2 linked regions of the Planctomyces sp. SH-PL14 genome follow. The protein of the gene in region 2 interacts with the protein of the main gene of each other region in a pairwise test. Links are inferred from orthologs where the notes say so. Each region holds a gene or a part of one and is shown on either strand. Other genes may lie near its edges.

Region 1 (10,659 bases), 6.3 Mb from region 2 along the record:
TCCCCTTCTGCACGAGAGACAGACGGAACCGGTTGTCCACACTGGGCGTCATCTTCGACGTATCGAGCACGAGCATGTCCCGGCTCTCCCCCAGACGCTTCCGGAGGTCGTCGATCAACATACGCTTGACGACTTTACTCATGATTCCAACGAGAGGCTGAAGGCTATGGGCTGCAGGCCAAATGGAGCCGACAGCAAAGCTCACCCGGCAGAGGACGCCGGGGCAAAACGAAAACTAGGCCAGGATCCGGACACCCGGGGTCTGCGTCCCCGAGATCGTGACGCTGCGAACGTACTGCCCCTTCGAGGCGGTCGGCTTCAGCGTCTGGATCATCTTGAGGAGGGCATTGGCGTTGTCGGTGAGCTGCTCTTCCGAGAACGACATCTTGCCGACGATCGTGTGGACAATTCCGGCGTCATCGCAGCGGAACTCGACCTTACCGGCCCGGTATTCCCGAACCGCATTGGCGACGTCCATCGTGACCGTCCCGGCCCGCGGCGACGGCATGAGGCCGCGGGGACCGAGCACGCGGCCCAGGGGACCGACGACGCCCATCATGTCCGGCGTCGCGATCGCGACGTCGAAATCCATCCAGCCTTCCTTGATCTTGTCGGCGAGCTCCTTGCCGCCGGCGTGCTCCGCCCCAGCCGACAGGGCGACCTGAACGTTCGGCCCCTGGCAGAAGACGACGACACGCTTCGACTTGCCAATCCCGTGCGGATAGACGATCGAACCGCGAACGATCTGATCGGCATGCTTCGGGTCGACGCCGAGACGGATCGAGACTTCGATCGTCTGATCGAGCTTCGACGGCTTGATGCCGGCCGGGAGGCTCGTTTCGAACTTCTTGAGGGCGGCAACCGCCTTGGGGAGATCCAGGACGCCGAGCTTGGCAGCCTGCTCCTGAAGGAATTTCTGACGCTTGGAGAGCTTGGCCATGATCCACCGACGAAAACTGTGTTCTAAAAACTTCGGGCCGCGGCCGACTACTCGACGATGGTGATCCCCATGCTGCGGGCGGTCCCGCAGATGATCCGATAGGCGTGATCCATATTGGGGGAATTCAGATCCTTCTGCTTCGTCTTGGCGATCTCCAGGACCTGCTCCTTGGTCACCGTCCCGACCTTCTCGGTCCGGGGATTCGCCGCACCCTTGGCGACTTGGGCGTACTTCTTGAGAAGGACGGCCGCCGGCGGGCTCTTGAGAACGAAGTCGAACGACCGATCGTTGTAGATCGAGATCACGACCGGAACGATCATCCCGTTCAGGTCGCGCGTCGCGTCGTTGAACTGCTTGACGAACTGCCCGAGGTTCACACCGTGCGGTCCGAGCGACGTACCGACCGGAGGAGCCGGCGTTGCCTGGCCACCCGGGATCTGAACCTTGACCTCTGCGGTCTTCTGCTTAGCCATCGCCGTCCCTCTATTCCAATCGCTCGGTCAACAACCGGTCGCTGCCAACAAAATCGCCGCTGTATTCTGAAACGTGTCCCCCGACTTCCGAGCACCGGAAGCGGCCAGCCCTACACCTTTTCCACCTGCCAGTGCTCAAGCTCCACCTCGGTCGGGCGACCGAAGATCTGAATCAGCACCTTGACCTTGCCGCTGGTCGAGTCCAGGGAGTCCACGGTCCCTTCGAAGCTTTCGAAGGCCCCCTCCTTGATCTTCACGTGCTCGCCGACCGCAACGCTGAAGCGAACCTGCGGGGTGGCGTCCTTGGCCCCGGCTGCCGCAGCCCCTTCGGCGTCCCCTTCCACGGGAACATCCAGGCCGAGCATCCGCGAGACCTCGACATCGGACATCGGAATCGGCTTGCCGCCGGCCCCCGTGAAGTCGCCGATGCCGGTGGTGCCCAGGACGAGATACCACGTCTCGTCGTTGAGGTCCATGTTGATCATCATGTAGCCCGGAAAGAGCTTCTGCTCCCGGACCTTCCGCTTGCCGTTCTTCGTCTCGACGACCTTTTCGGTCGGAATGACGATCTCGCCGAAGTGCTCCTGGAGCCCCTCCATCTTGATCCGCTTCAGCAGCGAATCCTTGATGCTCTTCTCGCGGTTGCTCTGAACCTTCAGAACGTACCAGCGGAAAGGAGACTCCGGAACTGCCGCGGCGGCAGGAGCTTCCGGCGCGGACTCCTCCGGCGCAGCGGAGGCCGCAACGGCCTGGCCGTCGTGCGCGTCGTCGGTCGTGTCTTCCGGCTCGCTCATGGGGGGGAGCATTTTCAACGAACGGTTAAATTATTTCAAGCCACAACGATTGCGTTTTCTTGACGTTGCGGCATAGGCGACAACGGCGCCCGCATCAACGGCCCGCGAATCCTTCGCAACGACCCGTACCGCCAACCTCAGGCGCTGATTTCCAGGAACCCGATGAGGCGGAACAAGGCGACCCACAGGTAATCGCAGATCGCCAGGTAGGCGCCGAACAGGAACATCACGCCGACCACCACCATTGCGGCGCGACGGAGGTACTCCCAGCTCGGCCAGTTGACCTTGGCCATCTCCGCTTCAACGGAGATCAGGAAGTTGGCGAACGGCGGGTAGTTGACGATGCGGTACGCGCCCCAGGCGGCCACGGCCGCGAGAGCCACCGGAACCCCGAGGTTCACCGCGCGAGGCGCGTCGCTCAGGAGGGTCTCCTTGAGCCGCCAGCAGCCAACGACTGCCAGCGCGAAGATCGCCACGGCGGTCGCCTGACGAACCAGCCGCCCTTGCGTCCGCTTGAAGATCCCGGTCCCGAAGAACGCGGAGAACATCGATTGATCGTCCAACGCCTTCGACATGGACTTCCGTTCGCTTGCTTGTCGCCAGGGACTCGATTTCCGAATTGAACACGAGCGGAAGGAATCGAACCTTCAACCTGCGGATTTGGAATCCGCTGCTCTGCCAATTGAGCTACGCTCGTCTGAAGGAGCTCTCCAGCCTTCGGTTGCCAGTTCTCAGCCAGAGACCCTGACTGACGACTGAAAACCCTCGACTGACGACTTCCTCACTTCTTCCGCGATTCCTTGTGATCGGTGTGCTTGCGGAGCTTCTTGTTGTACTTCTTCAGCGTCAGCCGCTCGGTGCCGCGCGTTTCCTTGGGAGTCCGGTAAGTGCGGAGGCTCGTTTCCGTGCACTCGAGCCAGACATATTCACGGGCCATGATCGACTCCAACCGCCTGACGCAGGCGTCCTGATTCTGGAAGACCACAAAGGCCGCCGGGCCCAAACCCGCCAGCCTTCGCGACTGCTTTCACTGATCCGCTGAGCGGACGCTCTTCAATTCGTCCGCCGCCGGGACCATTCATTCGATTTCCCGCCGGGATTCACTCCCCGCGGCAGCCGGCGATCCGGCAAAGCCGAAACCCGGCGAAGATCGCCGGGCTTCGGAAGTTCAACAACTAGGCGAGGATCTTGGTGACGACGCCCGAACCGACCGTGCGGCCCCCTTCGCGGATCGCGAAGCGGGAACCTTCGTTCATGGCGATCGGCTTGCCGAGCTCGACTTCCAGCTTGACGTTGTCGCCAGGCATGCACATGTCGGCTCCGCCCATCAGCTTGACGCCGCCGGTCACGTCCGTCGTGCGGAAGTAGAACTGCGGGCGGTATCCGCTGAAGAACGGGGTCTTGCGGCCCCCTTCTTCCTTGCCCAGCACGTACACTTCGCACTCGAACTTCGTGTGCGGCTTGACCGAGTTCGGAGCGGCGAGCACCTGGCCGCGTTCGACGTCGTCCTTGCCCGTACCGCGGAGGAGCAGACCGACGTTGTCGCCGGCGATCCCTTCGTCGAGGGTCTTCTGGAACATTTCGACGCCGGTCACGACAGTTTCCTGCGTGTCGCGGAGACCGATGATCTGGGCCTTTTCGCCAACCTTGATCTTGCCGCGTTCAATACGGCCGGTAATCACGGTACCGCGGCCGGAGATCGAGAACACGTCTTCGATCGCCATCAGGAACGGCTTGTCCTGCTCGCGGGCCGGTTCCGGGATGTCCTTGTCGAGGGCGGTCATCAGCTCGATGATGCACTTCTGGCAGGCCGGATCCTGCGGGGTGTCGAGAGCCGCGCGGGAGTTGCCGCGGATGATCGACACGGTGTCGCCCGGGTAGCCGTTCTTGTTCAGCAGGTCGCGGACTTCCATCTCGACGAGCTCGAGGAGCTCCGGATCGTCGACGAGGTCGCACTTGTTGAGGTAAACGACGAGGGCGGGCACGTTGACCTGGCGGGCCAGGAGGATGTGCTCGCGGGTCTGCGGCATCGGGCCGTCGGCGGCGGACACGACCAGGATCGCGCCGTCCATCTGGGCGGCACCGGTGATCATGTTCTTGATGTAGTCGGCGTGACCCGGGCAGTCGATGTGAGCGTAGTGACGGAGGTCGCTCTCGTACTCGACGTGCGAGACGGCGATGGTCACGGTCTTGGTTTCGTCGCGGACCGTACCGCCCTTGGCGATATCGGCGTACGACTTCATCTTGGCGAGACCGCGAGCGGACTGAACGGCGAGGATCGCCGCCGTCGTGGTCGTCTTACCGTGGTCGATGTGCCCGATGGTTCCCACGTTGACGTGCGGCTTCGTGCGAACGAAATTTTCCTTCGCCATTTCTCTTGCTCCAACTCCCAGTTACGAATGGTTTTCTGCGAATACGACAGCCGACTCGGCTGTTCGATATGGACTCACGGGCGTCCTGGCACGTCACTGGAAATCTAAACCGCGACCGACGCCGACACGACCGGCAACATACCGGAAGCTGCTGCTGGGATTTGAACCCAGGACCTCGTCCTTACCAAGGACGCACTCTACCAGCTGAGCTACAGCAGCAGAGAGTTTTCGATTTTCGGCCGCTCGCCCCCAGCTTGAAACTGAAGACGGGAAACCGATCACCGACGACTCACAGCGGGTGAAGGGAATCGAACCCTCACCACCAGCTTGGAAGGCTGGAGCTCTACCATTGAGCTACACCCGCAGGGGGAGAGCTTTTCGGCAGCCAGCACCTGGTGGCCGGCCAGGGTCACTGGACGGCCCCTTCGCCTGGCGGGCGGAAGGCTCGAACAAATTGTCCTCGTCAGTCTTCGCCGCAGCCATTTCTGGCTGAGAGCGGGTTCCCGACGGCGAGTTACATCAGTGGGGAGAACAGGATTCGAACCTGTGAAGGCAGAGCCACCAGATTTACAGTCTGGCCCCGTTGGCCGCTTGGGTATCTCCCCGATTTTTCCAACCGGGCGATTCACCCGGATCTGTCAATTTCGGACTGGTCGTCGCCGACCGTTCATTTCGAACCGGAACACCGTCCCGGCTCCGCCGAACCCGCGTTGCCGCAAGTTCGGTTTCCATCAGAGCTAGCGGAGGGATTCGAACCCACAACCGCCTGTTTACAAAACAGGAACTCTGCCGTTGAGCTACGCTAGCGGGATCGTGTTTCGACGCGGAAGGGGTCGAAACTATATCGTTCCGGACCTCGTCTGCAAGTGGAACACCGCCTGCAAGGGGAACGCGTTCGCCAACCGCGGATCGCGGTTTCGAACTGCGGGCTCAACGAAAGGCCGAAAAGTATAAGGACGGCCCGGGGATCTCTGCAAGCGCGTCGCGGAACGGCGCGATTGCGGATCGTGCTGGCCCCCAAAGTTTTCGGTTTCCTGGCCCGCTCTGTCCCGTCATTCGGCCTCCAGCCCCCCGATTCGACCGGCCGCCGCCGCCTCTCGTTTCCCTCGGCCACGGCGAATCGACGGAACTGCGTCCTCCACCGGCCAGGACGAATTATTCCAACAGACCCGGCCAGGTGAACACACGGCCACAACCGCCCGCGGACGACCGCCGCGCCATGCGTCGGAACTCGCTGGCAAAACCGGTAGACTCCCGACACAGACACGCGACGCGCCCCTCAGGTTCCCCCATGTCCACGCCCAGCCCGCTGGCCCAGATCGACGCCCGCCTCGTACCTCTGCGGGGCCGACTGCTCTCGCACCCCGTCTACGACGCCATCCGGGACCTCGCCGGCCTCACCACCTTCATGGAGCACCACGTTTTTGCGGTCTGGGACTTCATGTCCCTCGTCAAGACGCTCCAGCGGCAGCTGACGACGATCACCGTGCCGTGGACCCCGCCGGCCGACCCGATCAGCGCCCGGATGATTAACGAGATCGTGCTGGGAGAAGAGACCGACCTCGACGACGAACAGCGGCCGCTGAGCCATTTCGACCTCTACCGCAGCGCCATGACGGAAGCCGGGGCCTCCCTGGAAGGGTCCGAAAGCCTGATCCGGGAGATCCGGGCGGGGACCCCGCTCGAGCCGGCGCTCGCCGGCCCCGCGATTCCCCCCGCGGCAGCGGAGTTCGTCCGGCAGACCTTCCGCATCATCGACTCGGGCGACATGCCGACGATCGTGTCGGCCTTCGCGTTCGGGCGGGAAGACCTCCTGCCGCGCGTCTTCCGCAGGCTGGTGGCGGACATCTCGCAGCGGTTTCCCCATCGGCTCGGGCGATTCCTGTACTACCTCGACCGCCATATTTCGCTCGATGGCGAAGCGCACGGCCCCCTCGCGATGCGGCTCGTGACCCGGGCCTGCGGCGACGACCCCGAGCTCTGGAAACGGGCCGAGGAAGCCGCCGTCGCGTCGCTCGAAGCCCGCATCGCCCTCTGGGACGCCATGGCGGCAAAGATTTCCGCTTCCACTCCAGCCTGATCCGGCGGGCCTCAAAGTCTTCCCAGGCTGCCTCGCCGCGTGCCTCGCGGCCATGCAAAACGCTACATCCGCCGCGGACGCGCCGTTTTTCGGTATTCCTGCCCGCCGGCACCGGACGATGTCCAGTAGGACGACGGAAAGTCCGGCGGAGCGAGTTCGCCTGGACGCCTCCCGCATTGAGTTACCGAAACCGGCCCGACGGGACAGCCCGCACCCCTTCCTCACGGCCAACGCGAGGCGGATGGATTCATGGAAGAGCACAAACCGCGAATTGCAGGGACCTGGTCTCCTGCTGCCGGCCCGTGGCTGGAGATCGTCCGGGGGAAGACGAGCTTTCCCTGCCGCCCGATCCAGAAGGACCGGTTCCTGATCGGCGCCGGCAGCCAGTGCGACCTCCAGCTGGGAGGGACGTCGACGCCGATGCTGCACTGTCTGATCCTGGCCACGGAGACCGAGGTCTCGATCGAAGCCTTCGTCCCCGCTCCGTCGCTGCGGATCGACGGCGTGGCGACGCGTTCAGCCGAACTCCTGGGGGGAGAACTGATCAGCATCGGCGGCGTCGACCTGCGGTTCCACGCCCGACCGGCGACCGCCAGCTCGACGCGGTCCGCGACGCTCCGCGAGCGGTTCGACGCCGCTCATCTCTCGCCGCCGGAATCCGCCGACGACACGGCCGATCCGGCGGACATGACCATGCCGCAGCTTCTGGACGCTCTCGAGGCGGAGATCGAGCGGGTCAGTGCGTCCGAAGAGCGGCAGGAGCTCGGCGCGATGGCCCTGCTGGAAGCGGTTCGCGGGGCCGCCGACGAAGAGGTCTCTCCGGAGTTCGCCCCACTGGGGGAGGCCGATACCGCCCATGAGTTCGCCACGCTGCCGATCGACACGGAAGCACTCACGGAGCGGGAGGAGCAGATCCGGGAGTTCGGCGAAGTCCTGTCCGCCCGGGCCACGGAGCTGGCCGGGATCCAGGAACGGCTTGCGATCCAGATCGACCAGGTCCGCGAGAAAGTCCGCCTGATGGAGCGGCCCGACGACTCGGAGCCGCTCCGGATCAGTGCGTGAACGGCCGGAGTGATGGCGAGGCGCCCGAAGAGGTCAACACTCGCCACCTCGAACAGCGTCCTGGCAGGCACGGTTCTGCCAGCTCAAACACAACGTGCCACGGCAGCCCGGGGTCAAGGGGGCCTGTGTTGTTTCTTTGGCCCCCTTGACCCCGGAGGCGCTTTCGTTGAGGAACCGTGGGACACAACGGACGTCCCCTTTGAGCAAACGGCGTTGAGGACTCACCGCTCGCCCTGAAATCACAGCCGGTTGGTGAGGGGACATCCGGCACGCTGTCCGCGATTGGACACGAGATCCTTCAGGCAACTCTCGACGGCCAGGCCTCCGGCGGGCAAAGGAGCGTTGCCCCTCTGCACTCCCCACCAGGGGGGCCCCCTGGACCCCAGGTAAGGGGCGCACCGCCGGACCACATGATCTACGTCGCTGGGGCCGGCTCCGCTTCCGGCGCCGCCGGCGGCAACCCTTCCAGACGAACTTCGCCAAACTTCTGCTGGCACTTGGGACACTTCGCCTTCGCGATCCCCTTCGCCCCCTTGCCGCCAAAGTCCGCCTTCGCCCGCCCCTCTTCACTCATCGTCAACCCGCAGCCGGCACACTTCCAGCCGACCGTGACCAGCTTGACCGTCGGGTCCGCCTTGTAAAACTCAAGGTTGTTGAGCGACTTGAACGCCCCGCCGTACGTGCAGCGGTGCTCCGTGAACTGATCCTGCATCGGGATCCCGCAGTCACGGCCGAAGTCCACGAGACCGTAGAGCTCGGAAACGGCCTGCGCCAGAGCGCGGAACTCCGTAATCCCAAACGACAGGTACCGCGGCGGATCGGTGTCGGCAAGCGACGGAAGCTGCACCGCAATGCGGCCGCCCCCAAAGACCGGAACGCCGGCGAACATCGACTGCGAGCGGTTGGCCACGGGCTGCACGACCCGCATTTCCTGGAGCTGCTCCGGCTTGAAGAACAGCTTGTCCGCGGCGGGAATCTCCGCCGGCGGCTTCCCTTCCTTGAGATGCTGAAGGACCACGTCCCGCGGATCCTTCTTGTCGCCGCCGCCGAACATTCCCCCGGCCTTCTTGCCGAGCGTCACCACGACCATACCCTCCGGCCCGAAGCCGAGGTCGACGTTCGTGAACACCTTGACGAGGCTGTCGGGCTTGAGGACCAGCTTCTCCGGCGGAACGACGTGCAGGTGCGCGTCCTGAATCCAGCGGCCGTAGGCGACCGACTGTTCGACGGCCGACTTGTCCCCGGCCCCCTTCGACTTGGAAACCGAGTAGTCTGGCGGATCGACCGGAACGATGAACGGGGCCCGGCAGCGCGGACAGCGGCCGGTCATCCCGCGATGCTGCTCCTTGACCTCCACGCGGCAGCCGTACGGGCAGAAGATCATCAGCCCGCCGGACGCCGTCCGCACACCGCCGGTCGCCGACCGCTTCTTGCGGCGGCGGGCGGACTCGGTGTCATCCTGCATCGCGATGTCGAGCAGTGCGTCGGCGGGGTTCTGCGGACGAGCCGGAGCTTCGACCGGAGCCTCAGCCCCCTTGACCGGCTCCAGCATCGGGATCGCGGCGGGGGCTTCGTCCTTCGCCGGGGCCGACGACAGCAGCGACGTCGGCGACCCGACGAGGGCTCCCCCCAGCGGCGCGATCGGCGAGAGCTGGAAGCCCCCGTCGTCGTCATCCTCCTCTTCCGCTTCCGGTCCCGCCTGGGCGGTCAGCGAAGCGGCCTCGCCGGCCGACATCGCGGTATAGGTGGAGGGATTCGGCCGCGCCTGCATCTCCTCGAACTTTTCCTGGATCTTGGGGTTCATGAACGCCCCGCAGTTCCAGCAGCGGACCATCCCACCCCGCACGCTCTCGCCGCACTCGGGACAGGGGCGGAGGGACTGCTTCGCCAGGACGTTGCCCGGGAGCATCGGCTCTTCGGTATCTTCAGGACTCATGGAGACCACCACAGACTTCAGTGAACAACGCAGAATGCAGGACCGGAGAATTCCGGGATCAGGAGGTTCGAGCCGGCGGGACCCGCGCGGCTCGAAGAATTCCTAGCCTACCGGCGGAATTGTCGGATGGGAACTACGGATCAGGAAATCCCGTTGCGGCACCGGAGCGGCGCGGCGTGGGGTCGAACAGGACACTTCGAAGGAAAGTAACAAGCGTGCGAATTGTGGCGGCTCGTCCGCCCGAATGTGCCGTCGCCAGCCAGAGGCGCAGGGGCCTGCCTGTCGTGCGAAGGCGCCCCGGACCGCACAGGCCCCGAAAACGGAGCGAGGCCTCGAATCTTCCCGCGACCGGCCGCGCCGGAATGCCGCTTGCGTTCGGAGTCCAGTGCCAGTGGATCCGTGTGGCCGTCCATACGGTGGCGCCCCTTCAGGCGTCTCGACACAGTGTTGCAGGTACGACGATGAAGACCATGTTTCAGAAGACGACGCTTGCCCTCGGGCTGAGTGCGGCCTTGGCGATCCCGACCCTCGCGGCCAACGCCCAGGAAGCTCCGCCGCGGCCGAGCGCGGACCGCAGCGACCGCGGCGCTCCTCGTGAAGAACCGGCTCCGCGGACCGCCCCGCGCGAAGCGGTCGAAGATCCGCAGGCTCCCCGCGATGCCGCACCGCGGACGACCGAAGCCGCTCCGGCCCGCCAGGCGCCCGTGGAAGACGCTCCCGCCGCCGAACGGCCGGCCCCCTCCGGCCAGAGCTACCGCGCCAAGCAGGTCCTCGGATCCCAGGTGAGCATCACCGGCAACGTCTCGATCGGGACGGTGGAGGACATCGTCTTCGGCGACGAAGGGTATATCGAGTACCTCGTCGTCCAGAACGAAGGGAAGCTCGTGACGGTCCCCTGGGAAGCGGCCAAGTTCGATTTCCAGCAGCGGAAAGCGACCGTCAACATCACCCAGGAACAGTTCAAGCAGGTCCCGACCTACACCACGAACCAGTACCCGACGT
Region 2 (10,787 bases):
CCAGGAGCTGTTCGAGGAGTTCCAACGTCTCGGCATCGAGGTCGTTTGTCGGTTCGTCGAGGACGAACACGTTCGCCGGCCGCGTGAACAGTTTCGCCAGGAGCAGCCGGTTCCGCTCTCCACCGGAGAGGTAACGGACGAGGGTCCGTCCCCGCTCGGGAGAGAACAGGAAGTCCTGGAGGTAACCGACGACGTGCTTTCCCTGGCCGTTGACGATGACGGTGTCCCGTCCCTCGCCGACGTTCTCGACCGCGGTCTTCTCCTCGTCGAGCTGGGCCCGAAGCTGGTCGAAGTAGGCGATCTGGAGATTCGAGCCGAGCCGGACCGTCCCCGACTGCGGCTTGAGGTCTCCCAGCAGGGTCCGGAGCAGCGTTGTCTTCCCCGCCCCGTTCGGGCCGACGATCCCCACCTTGTCTCCGCGGGTGATCGTCGTCGAGACGTTCCGCAGGACCGTCTTGTCGCCGAAGGCGTGCATGACGTTGTCGAGCGACGCCACGAGGGTTCCCGACCGCTCCGCGTCCTGAACCTGCACACGGACGTTGCCGACCTGAGTCCGGCGTTTCTGCCGTTCCTCCCGCATCCGCTCCAGGGCCCGCACCCGTCCTTCGTTCCGCGTCCGGCGGGCCTTGATTCCGGTGCGGACCCAGACCTCTTCGGCGGCGAGCTTCTTGTCGAAGAGCGCCTGCTGCTGGGCTTCCGCTTCAAGGAGCGCCTCGCGGCGGACAAGGAAGGTCTTGTAGTCGCAGGTCCAGTCGAACAGCCGGCCCCGCTCGACTTCGATGATCCGGTTGGCGATCCGCTGCAGGAAGGCCCGGTCGTGGGTGACGAACACGAGAGTCAGGCCGGACCGGACGAGGAACTCTTCGAGCCATTCGACCGCCGCGATATCGAGGTGGTTCGTCGGCTCGTCCAGCAGCAGGACGGTCGGATCCGCGGCGAGGGCCTTACCCAGGAGGACGCGGCGTTTCATTCCCGACGAGAGCGATTCGAATCGCGCGGTCTCGTCGAGCCCCATCTGGTCGATGATCTCTTCAACGCGGTGTTCGAGCTGCCAGCCCGTTTCGGAATCGAGTTCCGAGTGAAGCCGGTCCAGTTCCCCGGGATCGGCATTCCCCGTGCGGTGCAGCTCGCGGAGCCGCGCAACGACCGTTCCGACGGCGCCGAGGCCGCCGCAGATCTCCTCAAAGACCGTGTGGTCGCCGCCGTCGGGGACATCCTGCGTGAGCCGGGCCACGCGGACGCCGCGGGCGAGCTGGATCGTCCCGGCGTCGGGGCGCAGGTCCCCGGAGAGGAGCTTCATGAACGTGCTCTTCCCCGCCCCGTTGCGGCCGACGAGGCCGATCCGCTCGCCGGGCTCGATCGAGCAGGAAATCCCGTCCAGAAGGGGGATTCCGCCGTAGGTAAAACTGAGATCCCTGACTTCGATGCTCGCCATGGCCTGCGTGGTCGCTCCTTCGGCCTTTCCCCGCGACCTCCGCGACATTCGGCCAAGACCGTCGATGTATCCGCTCGGCGCGGGGGTGACAAGCCACTCCGAACGGCTCTGACAAGAGAGCCGTCGCCTTTGATACCACCCCAGTGAACTCGCTGACGTCGCGGATGGCGACTTGAGGCACGGAGTGTCACCAAGCCCGAGACGTGGAACCACAGAGGCAGAGAACGGGGATCTTCTCCTTCCGGAAGAGATTTGAAACACAGAGGCACAGAGGACACAGAGAGGGACGGCAGCAGAAGAGACGTTTGTGAAGCGGCTCCGGGAGAGGAAGAGGAGCCACAGATGAACACGGATGGACACAGATCAAGGCCGGGAACGCGGTCCCACAGCCCCCGTCGTGCCTCTGGATTCGTCACTCTCCGTGGTCTCTGTGCCTCTGTGTTTCAAAATCCGAAGGCTTATGACATGCGGCGATGCCGGCGGAGACCGAGCTGCGGATGGGCCCCCTGGGAAACGCTGGACGCCATTTCCGGACCGCGTACGGCTCAATCCTCGACTCGGTCGTGTCCAGGCGAATCGCAAATCTGTGTTCATCCGTGTTCATCGGTGGCTCATTTTTTCTTGCCCCCGATTCGAAGGGCGCCGCCGCGAGGGGGACCGATTCGGCAGTTCCCGCCGCACCGGTCCGTCAAACTGTGCAGGCTGGCGACTTTTCTCTGGACACTCTGACCGAATTCCGCCTCCCACCCCGAGTCGCCATTGAGCAGGCCGGCCAGGGGTGCCGAAACCGAATAGGCGTGGTTTTCTGCTTGGGGCATGGAACGTCGTGAACGCAACCTCGACCACTGCTGCTCTGACGTCTGCGTTCGTTCGCGGGCGAATGGTCCTTGGCGTCCTCGGCCTCCTGGTCGTGACCGCTGCGGTCCCCGCGTCGGCCCAGGACGTTCCTGTCCTGCTTGAAGACGTGCTGAGCGCGCCGGCAGACGAAGATCCGCCGATGCCGCTCCTCTCCGGCAGCCTCTTCGAGGAAGAGATTCCGCAGTTCGACCTCTTTGAAACCGAGCCGGTCTCGGCCGAGTTCGCGGAGGAGATCCCGGCGATCGGTCCCGAAGCCGGACCGGTGATGTCCGGCCCGCTCGTTCCGATGGCTCCGTCGGTCTGTCCGCCGACCGGTGGCGGCCCCGCATGCTGCCTCCGCGGGCGGGACCATGTCGGCGACCTGCTGTTCCACTCGGCGATGGGCCAGTGGCTCGCCAGCCGGGAACCGATTCTCGAGTGGCACAATCCGTTCTTCACCTGGAGCGACTGCTGGGTCATTCCGGCCTGCCGCTACCGGGACTACTGCCGCTGCCAGAGGAGTCTGCAGTTCGATGCGCCCGTCGGAGGGACGGGATACGGCGACCGCTCGTTCGGCGATCATCTGCGGGCGATGCACTGTGCCATGCAGTGCAAGTGGGTGAACTTCCGTCCGGGGAGCCAGTACCTCCGCGGCTGCATGCCGGAGGGGTATTACCTGCTGCCGTTCATCCGGTCCGCGCCGAACATCGACTTCCATTCGGCTCCGCTGAATCCGGACATGGCTTCCGAATCGGCCGAGACGAATACGCTGGAGGCCCGGGCCGCGGACGGCGACGCCTACAAGCCGATCACGATGGTTTCGGTCGACATTTCGCTCCCTGAAGGTTCGCTTCCGACGGACACGGCGAAGGAGAGCTTCAGCAAGGTGACGCCGCGGATGCATGTTCCGGGGACAGGGCGGAACTGGTGTGCCGTAACCTTCCAGTGGAACGCGTCGCTGCTGAATCACCAGCCGCTCTACTTTGAGGACGTGAACCTGGAACGGCACGGATACTCGTGGGGCCTCGCGCAGCCGGCGGTGTCGGGGGCGAAGTTCATGGGGACGGTGCTGGCGTTGCCGTACCTGATGACGGCGTATCCGCCGCACCTCAACCGGTATGATCTGGGGAATGCCCGGCCGGGAAGTCCGACGCCGTACGTTCATCAGCGGGTGCCGCTGCACCTGGATGCGGTGCTGGTGGAGGCGGGTGTGATCGCCGGCTTGTATCTGCTGATTCCGTGATGGGCTGGACCGACAGGGACCGGGCATCGGAAGTGCCCCCCATCGTCAGGTTGCCCGTCCACCAATGTCTTGCGGCGCGGTCATCCCGCCCCCGTCGATCAGCGCGCGGGATCGCCTTCCCTGTCTCTGTGATCTCTGTCCCTCTGTGTTTTCTTCTTCCGGAAGGTTTTGAAACACGGAGACGCGGAGGACACGGAGAAGAAGAGCAGAGAGAAGGGGCCGGCGCAGCCGTTCCCGGCACTGGGTTAAGTGTTGATCGGCCGCGGGGGCCGACGCCGCGGCTCGGCCGGAGCCTCGCTCTCCGCGGGGCTGCTCGCCACCGGCGGTCGCCCTGTTTTCTCCCTCCCGCGACGGCAAACTTTGACGCCGCGCAGAGACGAGAGGTATAGTCCAATGGTGTCTCGTGGGGTTCGGTCGCGCCGCTCGGTCCTCTGTCGCCCCGTCCCCGATCCTGTCCGGGGGTCTGCATGTCCGATATCGACGTCGACGATCTGCCGAGCTTGAACGAACATGACTCGCTCAAGCGCGTCGGAAAGTACGTCATCCAGAAGAAGCTGGGTGCCGGTGGGATGGGGACCGTGTTCCTCGCCCTCGACGAAGACTTGAACCGCCCCGTGGCCCTCAAAGTGCTTCCCCGCGAGAAGGCGGAGAACCCGGTCCTCGTCAAACGCTTCAAGGCCGAGGCGCAGTCCGCGGCCCAGCTCCACCACCGGAACATCGTCGGCGTCTACGAGGCGGGACAGGCGGACGGGCTGCTCTACATCGCCCTCGAATACATCAACGGGACCGACGCGCTCGAACTCCTCCGCAGCCGCGGCGTCATTCCGGTGAAGCGGTCGATCGAGATCGTCCGCGGCGTGGCCCAGGCGCTGCAACATGCGGCGGAACGGAACATCGTCCACCGCGACATCAAGCCGTCCAACGTGATGATCTCCAAGGACGGGGACATCAAGCTGGCCGACATGGGGCTGGCCCGCTCCATCGACGCCGAGGCGGACACCGGCATCACCCGCGCCGGCACGACGGTCGGGACGGTCGACTACATGGCCCCCGAGCAGGCCCGCAACAGCAAGGCGGCGGACGTCCGCAGCGACCTCTATTCGCTCGGCTGCACCTGGTACCACCTGATCACCGGTCAGCCCCCGTTCGGTGACGGCGACATGGTCGCCAAGGTCCACGCCCACGCCGTCAAGCCGCCGCCGGATCCGCGGCGGCTGAACGACCGGATTCCCGAGGCGATCGTGGCCGTCATCCAGCGGCTCATGTCGAAAAAGCCATTGGAGCGCTACCAAACCGCGCAGGAGCTGATCGACGATCTGGCGAACCCGAACCTACACCGCCAGGGGGTGACGAACGACGTCCTTGCCTCACTGCGGCATGAGCATGTTCCGAGCGCGATCGAAGACGAAGAGGAGGACGAACCGCCGCCGTCCGCTGCGACCTCCCGGTCCGGAAAGTCCCGCTCAGGACCAGCCGCCCGCGCCGCCGAACCGGAATCGAACTCGGGTAGGAACAAATCGTCCTCGGCGAAGTCGCGGCCCAAAAGCACGTCGGCTTCGCGCCCCGCGGCGGGGGCGGGGGTGGGGGCGGCCTTCGAAGACATCGATGAGGATGAAGACGTCGGGGCCAAGAAGGCGAACCGACGCAAGACGGGGGGCGACCGGAGCCTTCCGGAGCGGATGGACGCCCCCAAGGAGACCGGCGGCGGGTTCTCGCAGATCTCGATCGACCCGGTCTTCTTCCAAATCGGCCTCGTTGCCCTGCTGATCGTGGCGGTCGTCGGGACCGTGACGTGGTATGTCCGCTCGATGAAGACGGACAACATTGACGACCAGGGGAATCTGGCGGCCGCGCTGCAGCGGAAGGAGCTGAACGCCGCCCCCGAAGTCCCCACGGTCCAGCCGAACACGGCTCCAGCGCCGATGCCGGAACCGGAAAAGGTGGTGGAGCCCCCGAAGGCTCCGGAACTCAAGCTGACCGGCCCCAAGGACGACACCCCGTTCCCCGGAGTGCCGGAGGTACAGCTCAGCAACAAGTCGATCTATCCGGCCTGGATCCCCTACACCCGCGGCTCCGCTCCGGAGGACGTCCCGGTTGTCAAGGTGCGACGGTTCCGGACCGGGTCCGGCGAGATCGCTTCGCTGGCGGCGCCCGGCAACAGGGACCGCGTCGTCTTCGAGTTTCAGGACGAAGGGCCGCACCGGATTCCGGTCGGGAGCCTGTCCTCGCTCAAGTGGGTCGGACTGCGGGGGAAGGACATCCGTCCGATCCTGGTGCTGGTGGGGAGCGTTGCCGAAGGAAAGGGGGCGCTCGGCTCCAACCGCGGGGTCGTCAAACTCGAAGGGGTCGACCTGTTCTGGAACGCCCCCGAGGGGACAGCCGGAGCGGCGATCGCGATGCAGGGGGGAGAACTCCTCCTTCGCAACTCGACCCTGACGGTCTCGGGGAACCCGACGGCGCTCCTGGGTCTCAAGGGGCAGGCCGGCATCACGAGCCGCGCGGTCCTCGAAAACGTCGTCCTGCGGGGCGACGCCGGGGACGCGATCCGCATCGACGGTCCGGGTGTGGAACTGGTCGGCGGCAACGTCGCCTGCCTCACGCCGGGCGATTCGCTGACGGTCAATGCCGCGGAACGGGTCCCGCCGCCGCAGCCGCCGGGCGACCGGGTCATCCGGCTGTTCAACTCGACGTTCGTGACCGCCGGCCGCTTCCTCTCGGCGCGACATGACGGGACGAAGCCCCCCGCGGCGCTCGATGTCCGTCTCGGGCACACCGTCGCCGCGCTCGCCGGAGATCCGAAGTCGCCCGCCGGGGCGATCCGCGTCTCCAACTGGCCAGACAGCCCCGCCGATGCGGCGGACGATCCGCGCCCCCTGGCGTTCAAGCTGACGGGAGACACCTTCCGCCTCACCGGCTGGAAAGTCCTTACGGAACCCGCCTCCGGCAACGCGGTGACCGACGCCACGAGCTGGCGCCTCTACTGGATGCAGGCTCCTCCCTCGGAAACGTTCCTCCCGAGCCCGCCCGAGTCGTTCCAGAAGCTGCTGCCGCGGCACTCCGCAGAGTCGCAGGCGACCCTCGCGGCGGCGATCCAGTGGGCGGAGCGGGACGTGGCGGATCAGGTGATCGGCGCGAAGTTCGCCACCTTGCCGCATCCGACCGAAGGGCTGGCCGAGCATGTCGAGGCGTTCGCGAACCGCCCGACGATCGCGGCGCTTCCCGCCGGAGGACCGGAGACGCGGTTCGACCTCAAGAAGTCGCAGACCCTCGCACGGTTCCTCAGCAGTGAAGTCCCCGACGGAGCCCGCGTCGTGCTGTTCGGCGCCGGGGTCAAGTTCCTGGAGCCGGTCGCGCTGAAGAAGAAGACGCTCACGATCGTCTTCGAGCAGACCGAGGGGGCGCCGCTCGAACTCCAGCCGCAGTCGAAGAGCGGCAACGAGAAAGAAGGCCCCGAGGCCTGGATCACGCTGTCCGAGGGGGCCAGGGTCGAGATCATCGGAGGACGGTTCAATCTCCTGCACTCCCGTGGGAAGCAGCACCCCAAGAGCTTCGCGCGGGTCAGCGGCGGCACGCTCATCCTGACGCGGTGCGACATCGAAGGATCGCAGTCGGCCGAGGCTCCGGCACTGCCGCTCGTCGGGGCCGCGGATTCCGGCGACTCGCGGATTCTCGTCCGGGAAAGCCTCGTCCGGGGGAAGGGACCGACTGTCCTCCTGGGCGCGCCCAAGAGCACGGTCATCGTCCATCAGTCGGTGCTGCTGACTCCCGGCAACGCGATCGAAGTCGCCCAGGACGTGACGGGAAGCGTACTCTCGCTCGACGCGGCCACCATCTCGGCGGGAACCAATGCCATTCGGCTGGCGGCCGACCTCAAGGGGGACGCCCGGATCTTCAGCGCGGACTCCCTGTTCATCCCGCCGACTGCGGATGGGGGGATGCTCGTTCAGGATGACGCCAGCGCGGCCGGGAAGTCGATCCTCTGGTGGGGACGGGCCAACGCCTACTCCGGCCGCCTCAAAGGGTTCCTTTCGTCGACGCAGATTCCGGCCAGCCCGGACTTCGAGGAGACCTGGACCAAGGTCTGGGGAGCGGGGCGCGATCTCCGTCCCGCCACCGGCCTGGAGGCGGTCGTCCTGGCGAGTCCGCTCGGCAAGCTGTCGGATCTCCAGCCCGAAGACTTTCAACTGAATCCGACCTGCCTGGCAGCGGGATGGAGCGAATCGGGCGACGCCGCAGGCGCGGATCCGAAGAAGGTCGGAGTTCCGGCCTCGGCCGTGGCGGCCACGCCGACCGGGTCGTCCAAGACGTCTCCTGCCAATCCGCCGGGGAAGAAACCGACGTCGGGTTTCTGAAGGTCCGGCGGATGGCGGCAAGTGCCGGCGGGTTGTTAAACACCAAGGCACCAAGGGGAGCACCAAGAGCACGAAGTTGTCCTCTCACGGAGGAGATTCTTTGTGGCTTGGTGTTTCGCTTTTTGATCCGTTCCCGGACGGTTCTTCGCGGGCAGCCGGACGCAATTGAGGTCCCGCGCTTCCCTGGCGTACGCACTCGGGTGGGCGGTTTGGCCGTCGTAGCCCGCGGCCTGATCTCCGGCGCGGGTGTTGCCTGTCCAGCGGACGGGCGAGTCTTCCGGGGGCCTCAACCGGCAGAGAATTGCCTCGCCGTTTCCGGAGGGCCCCGCCCCGAGTCCTTGCATTTTGTGGACGTCAAGGGCAACATTCCTTGTGTGGCCACCTGCCGCATCCCTTCAAGTTCGACCGACTCGGCCTGCCCCACCTGACGCCGTCTTCCTCTCCGGTACGACGGCCACTTCGCTCCCCATCGTCTTCCGCCCTCCCGCCTACCTCCCGCTATGCCACGTCCCGCCAATTCCGGATCGCGCACGCCCCGTCCCGAAATGGGCTCCTTCGACCGCAACACGCCTCCCATTCGCCGCCGCGCGGGTGAAGGTGGCGGCGGCGCCGACCCGAACGACTTTGGCGGAGACATCGCGGACGATCCCCGCTCCCAGACGATCGACCGCTCAGAGCTTCCACAGGACGATGAAGAGGACCTGTCCGACATCTACAACCCGTCGGACGTCCGGTACGAGGAGGTCAAGAAGAGCGAAATCAACATCGCCAACCTTCAACGGATGACGATGAAGGAGCTGCTCGACCTCGCCCGCAACGAGAAGGTCAGCGAATACACGGGGCTCAAGAAGCAGGACCTCATCTTCCGCATCCTGAAGGAGCGGACCAAGATGAACGGCCTGATGTTCGGCGAGGGGACGCTCGAGATCCTGCCCGACGGCTTCGGGTTCCTCCGCAGCCCGGACTATCACTACCTCCCCTGTCCGGACGACATCTACGTCTCGCCGAGCCAGATCCGCCGATTCGGCCTCCGCAAGGGGGCGACCGTCGCCGGCCAGATCCGGCCTCCCAAGGAGAACGAGCGGTATTTCGCCCTCCTGCGGGTCGAGGCGATCAACGGCGAGGACCCGAACGTCCTGCCGGACAAGGTCCCGTTCGACGACCTGACCCCGTTCCATCCGAAGGAGCGGCTGACGCTCGCTTCGGAATCGGCGGACATGAGCACCCGCGTGGTCGATATGGTCGCACCGATCGGGTTCGGCCAGCGGGGGCTGATCGTTTCGCCTCCGAAGGCGGGCAAGACGATCCTGCTGCAGCAGCTGGCGAAGGCGGTCCTCAAGAACCATCCGGACGTGTACGTCATCGTACTGCTCATCGACGAGCGGCCCGAAGAAGTAACCGACATGGAGCGGCAGGTCAAAGCGCCCAACTGCGAAGTCATTTCCAGCACGTTCGACGAGCCCGCCAGCCGGCACATCCAGGTCTCGGAGATGGTGTCCGAGAAGGCCAAGCGGATGGTCGAGTACGGCCACAACGTGGTGATCTTCCTCGACTCGATCACGCGGCTGGCCCGGGCCTACAACACCGAATGTCCGAACTCCGGGAAGATCCTCTCCGGGGGGATCGACGCGAGTGCGCTGCAGCATCCGAAGCGGTTCTTCGGCGCGGCCCGCGCGGTGGAAGAAGGGGGCTCGCTGACGATCATCGCGACGGCCCTCGTCGACACCGGCTCGAAGATGGACGACGTCATCTTTGAAGAGTTCAAGGGGACGGGGAACACCGAGCTGCATCTGGACCGGCGGATGGTCGAGAAGCGGGTGTGGCCGGCGGTGGATGTGAACCGTTCCGGGACCCGTCGTGAAGAGTTGCTGATGGGTGAGGAGGAGCTCAAGCGGGTCTGGATTCTTCGTCGTGTTTTGAACGACATGAATCCGGTGGAGGCGATGGAACTGTTGACGAGCCGGATGCGGCGGACGAAGTCGAACGATGAGTTTCTGATGACGATGAATCTGACCTGAGCGCCGAAGCGGCGGCGGCTCAGCACCTCACCGGGTCCAGGGGCACCCTGGTGGGGGATGCAAGGGGGCAACGCCCCTTTGCCCGCCGGAGGCTTGGCCGTCGGGGGATATCTGAAGGAGTGAGTGTCCAAACGCGGACACCATGTCGTATGCCCCCTCACCAACCCGCGGGGATCCCAAAGCGAGCGGTGAGTCCTCAACGCCGCTTCCACAAAAGGGTGTCCTTTACATACCACGGTTCCTCATTGAAGCGCCTCCGGCGGCAAGGGGTTGCCCCCTTGACCCCAGCCGCCGTGGCATATTGGGTTTGAGCTATGGAAGCCGTGCCGGCTGGGACACGGTTTGACCCAAAACGAACGAGGCCCGCCAGAAGCGGGCCTCGTCTCATTTTCTGATTCACTCGGCCGGTGGAGCCGGCGGCGGCATCTCCATCCGCCGATAGTCACCCAGCTCCGGTGCCCAGGTCTTCTGAGCGACTTCCGGCTGGTTGATTTGCTCGTACAGGAAGACGTGGACGATCTCCAGATCCCCCGAAGGCCCCACGAACTTCGTCGCCTTCGTCAGGTGCGTCTGCGGATCGATGATCACCATCATCTCCGAGAGCTGCCGGCGAGCCGACGGCTCGGCGGGGAGGCACTGCAGGACAACATGCTGCTCGTCCGCCCGCAGGACGCTGAGCTGGAACCGCTCCTTGAGGTCCTTCACATTGACGTCGACGACGCACGGCAGAGCCACCTGCGGCTGGGTAATCCCGGCCCACACATTGTCCCACGAGCCGACGACCCGCTGGATCCCCGCGTCCTGACGCGGCACTTCCAGCGTCTGGAGCGTCCGGTACTTGTCATCGGCAACCGTCACCGACATCCCGTCCCACACGAGCGATTCCGGGGCGTCCGTGCGGA

Evidence for each region.
Region 1: the proteins of rho (region 2) and nusG interact in binary tests that used the Escherichia coli proteins (3 or more experiments, as listed by UniProt). The link is inferred for Planctomyces sp. SH-PL14 from one-to-one orthologs.

Annotation. Positions count from the first base shown.
Region 1 is NZ_CP011270.1:2,143,374-2,154,032, forward strand. Bases 366-3,105 are described here. They hold nusG (transcription termination/antitermination protein NusG), read right to left. Parts: upstream 2,208-3,105; coding sequence 1,524-2,207; downstream 366-1,523. Other genes in these bases: rplA (50S ribosomal protein L1), read right to left, coding at 366-940; rplK (50S ribosomal protein L11), read right to left, coding at 988-1,413; secE (preprotein translocase subunit SecE), read right to left, coding at 2,345-2,782; rpmG (50S ribosomal protein L33), read right to left, coding at 2,989-3,105. Outside these bases: rplJ (50S ribosomal protein L10), read right to left, coding at 1-142; more of rplA, read right to left, coding at 236-365; more of rpmG, read right to left, coding at 3,106-3,144; tuf (elongation factor Tu), read right to left, coding at 3,383-4,579; VT03_RS08370 (DUF3050 domain-containing protein), read left to right, coding at 5,871-6,659; VT03_RS08375 (FHA domain-containing protein), read left to right, coding at 6,909-7,721; VT03_RS08380 (hypothetical protein), read right to left, coding at 8,137-9,657; VT03_RS08385 (PRC-barrel domain-containing protein), read left to right, coding at 10,119-10,659. UniProt on the Escherichia coli protein: Part of the processive rRNA transcription and antitermination complex (rrnTAC). The complex forms an RNA-chaperone ring around the RNA exit tunnel of RNA polymerase (RNAP).
Region 2 is NZ_CP011270.1:8,393,120-8,403,906, forward strand. What follows is about bases 7,781-10,648. They hold rho (transcription termination factor Rho), read left to right. Parts: upstream 7,781-8,412; coding sequence 8,413-9,885; downstream 9,886-10,648. Other genes in these bases: VT03_RS32365 (serine/threonine-protein kinase), read left to right, coding at 7,781-7,867; VT03_RS32375 (hypothetical protein), read right to left, coding at 10,282-10,648. Outside these bases: VT03_RS32355 (ATP-binding cassette domain-containing protein), read right to left, coding at 1-1,435; VT03_RS32360 (hypothetical protein), read left to right, coding at 2,316-3,515; more of VT03_RS32365, read left to right, coding at 3,983-7,780; more of VT03_RS32375, read right to left, coding at 10,649-10,787. UniProt on the Escherichia coli protein: Facilitates transcription termination by a mechanism that involves Rho binding to the nascent RNA, activation of Rho's RNA-dependent ATPase activity, and release of the mRNA from the DNA template.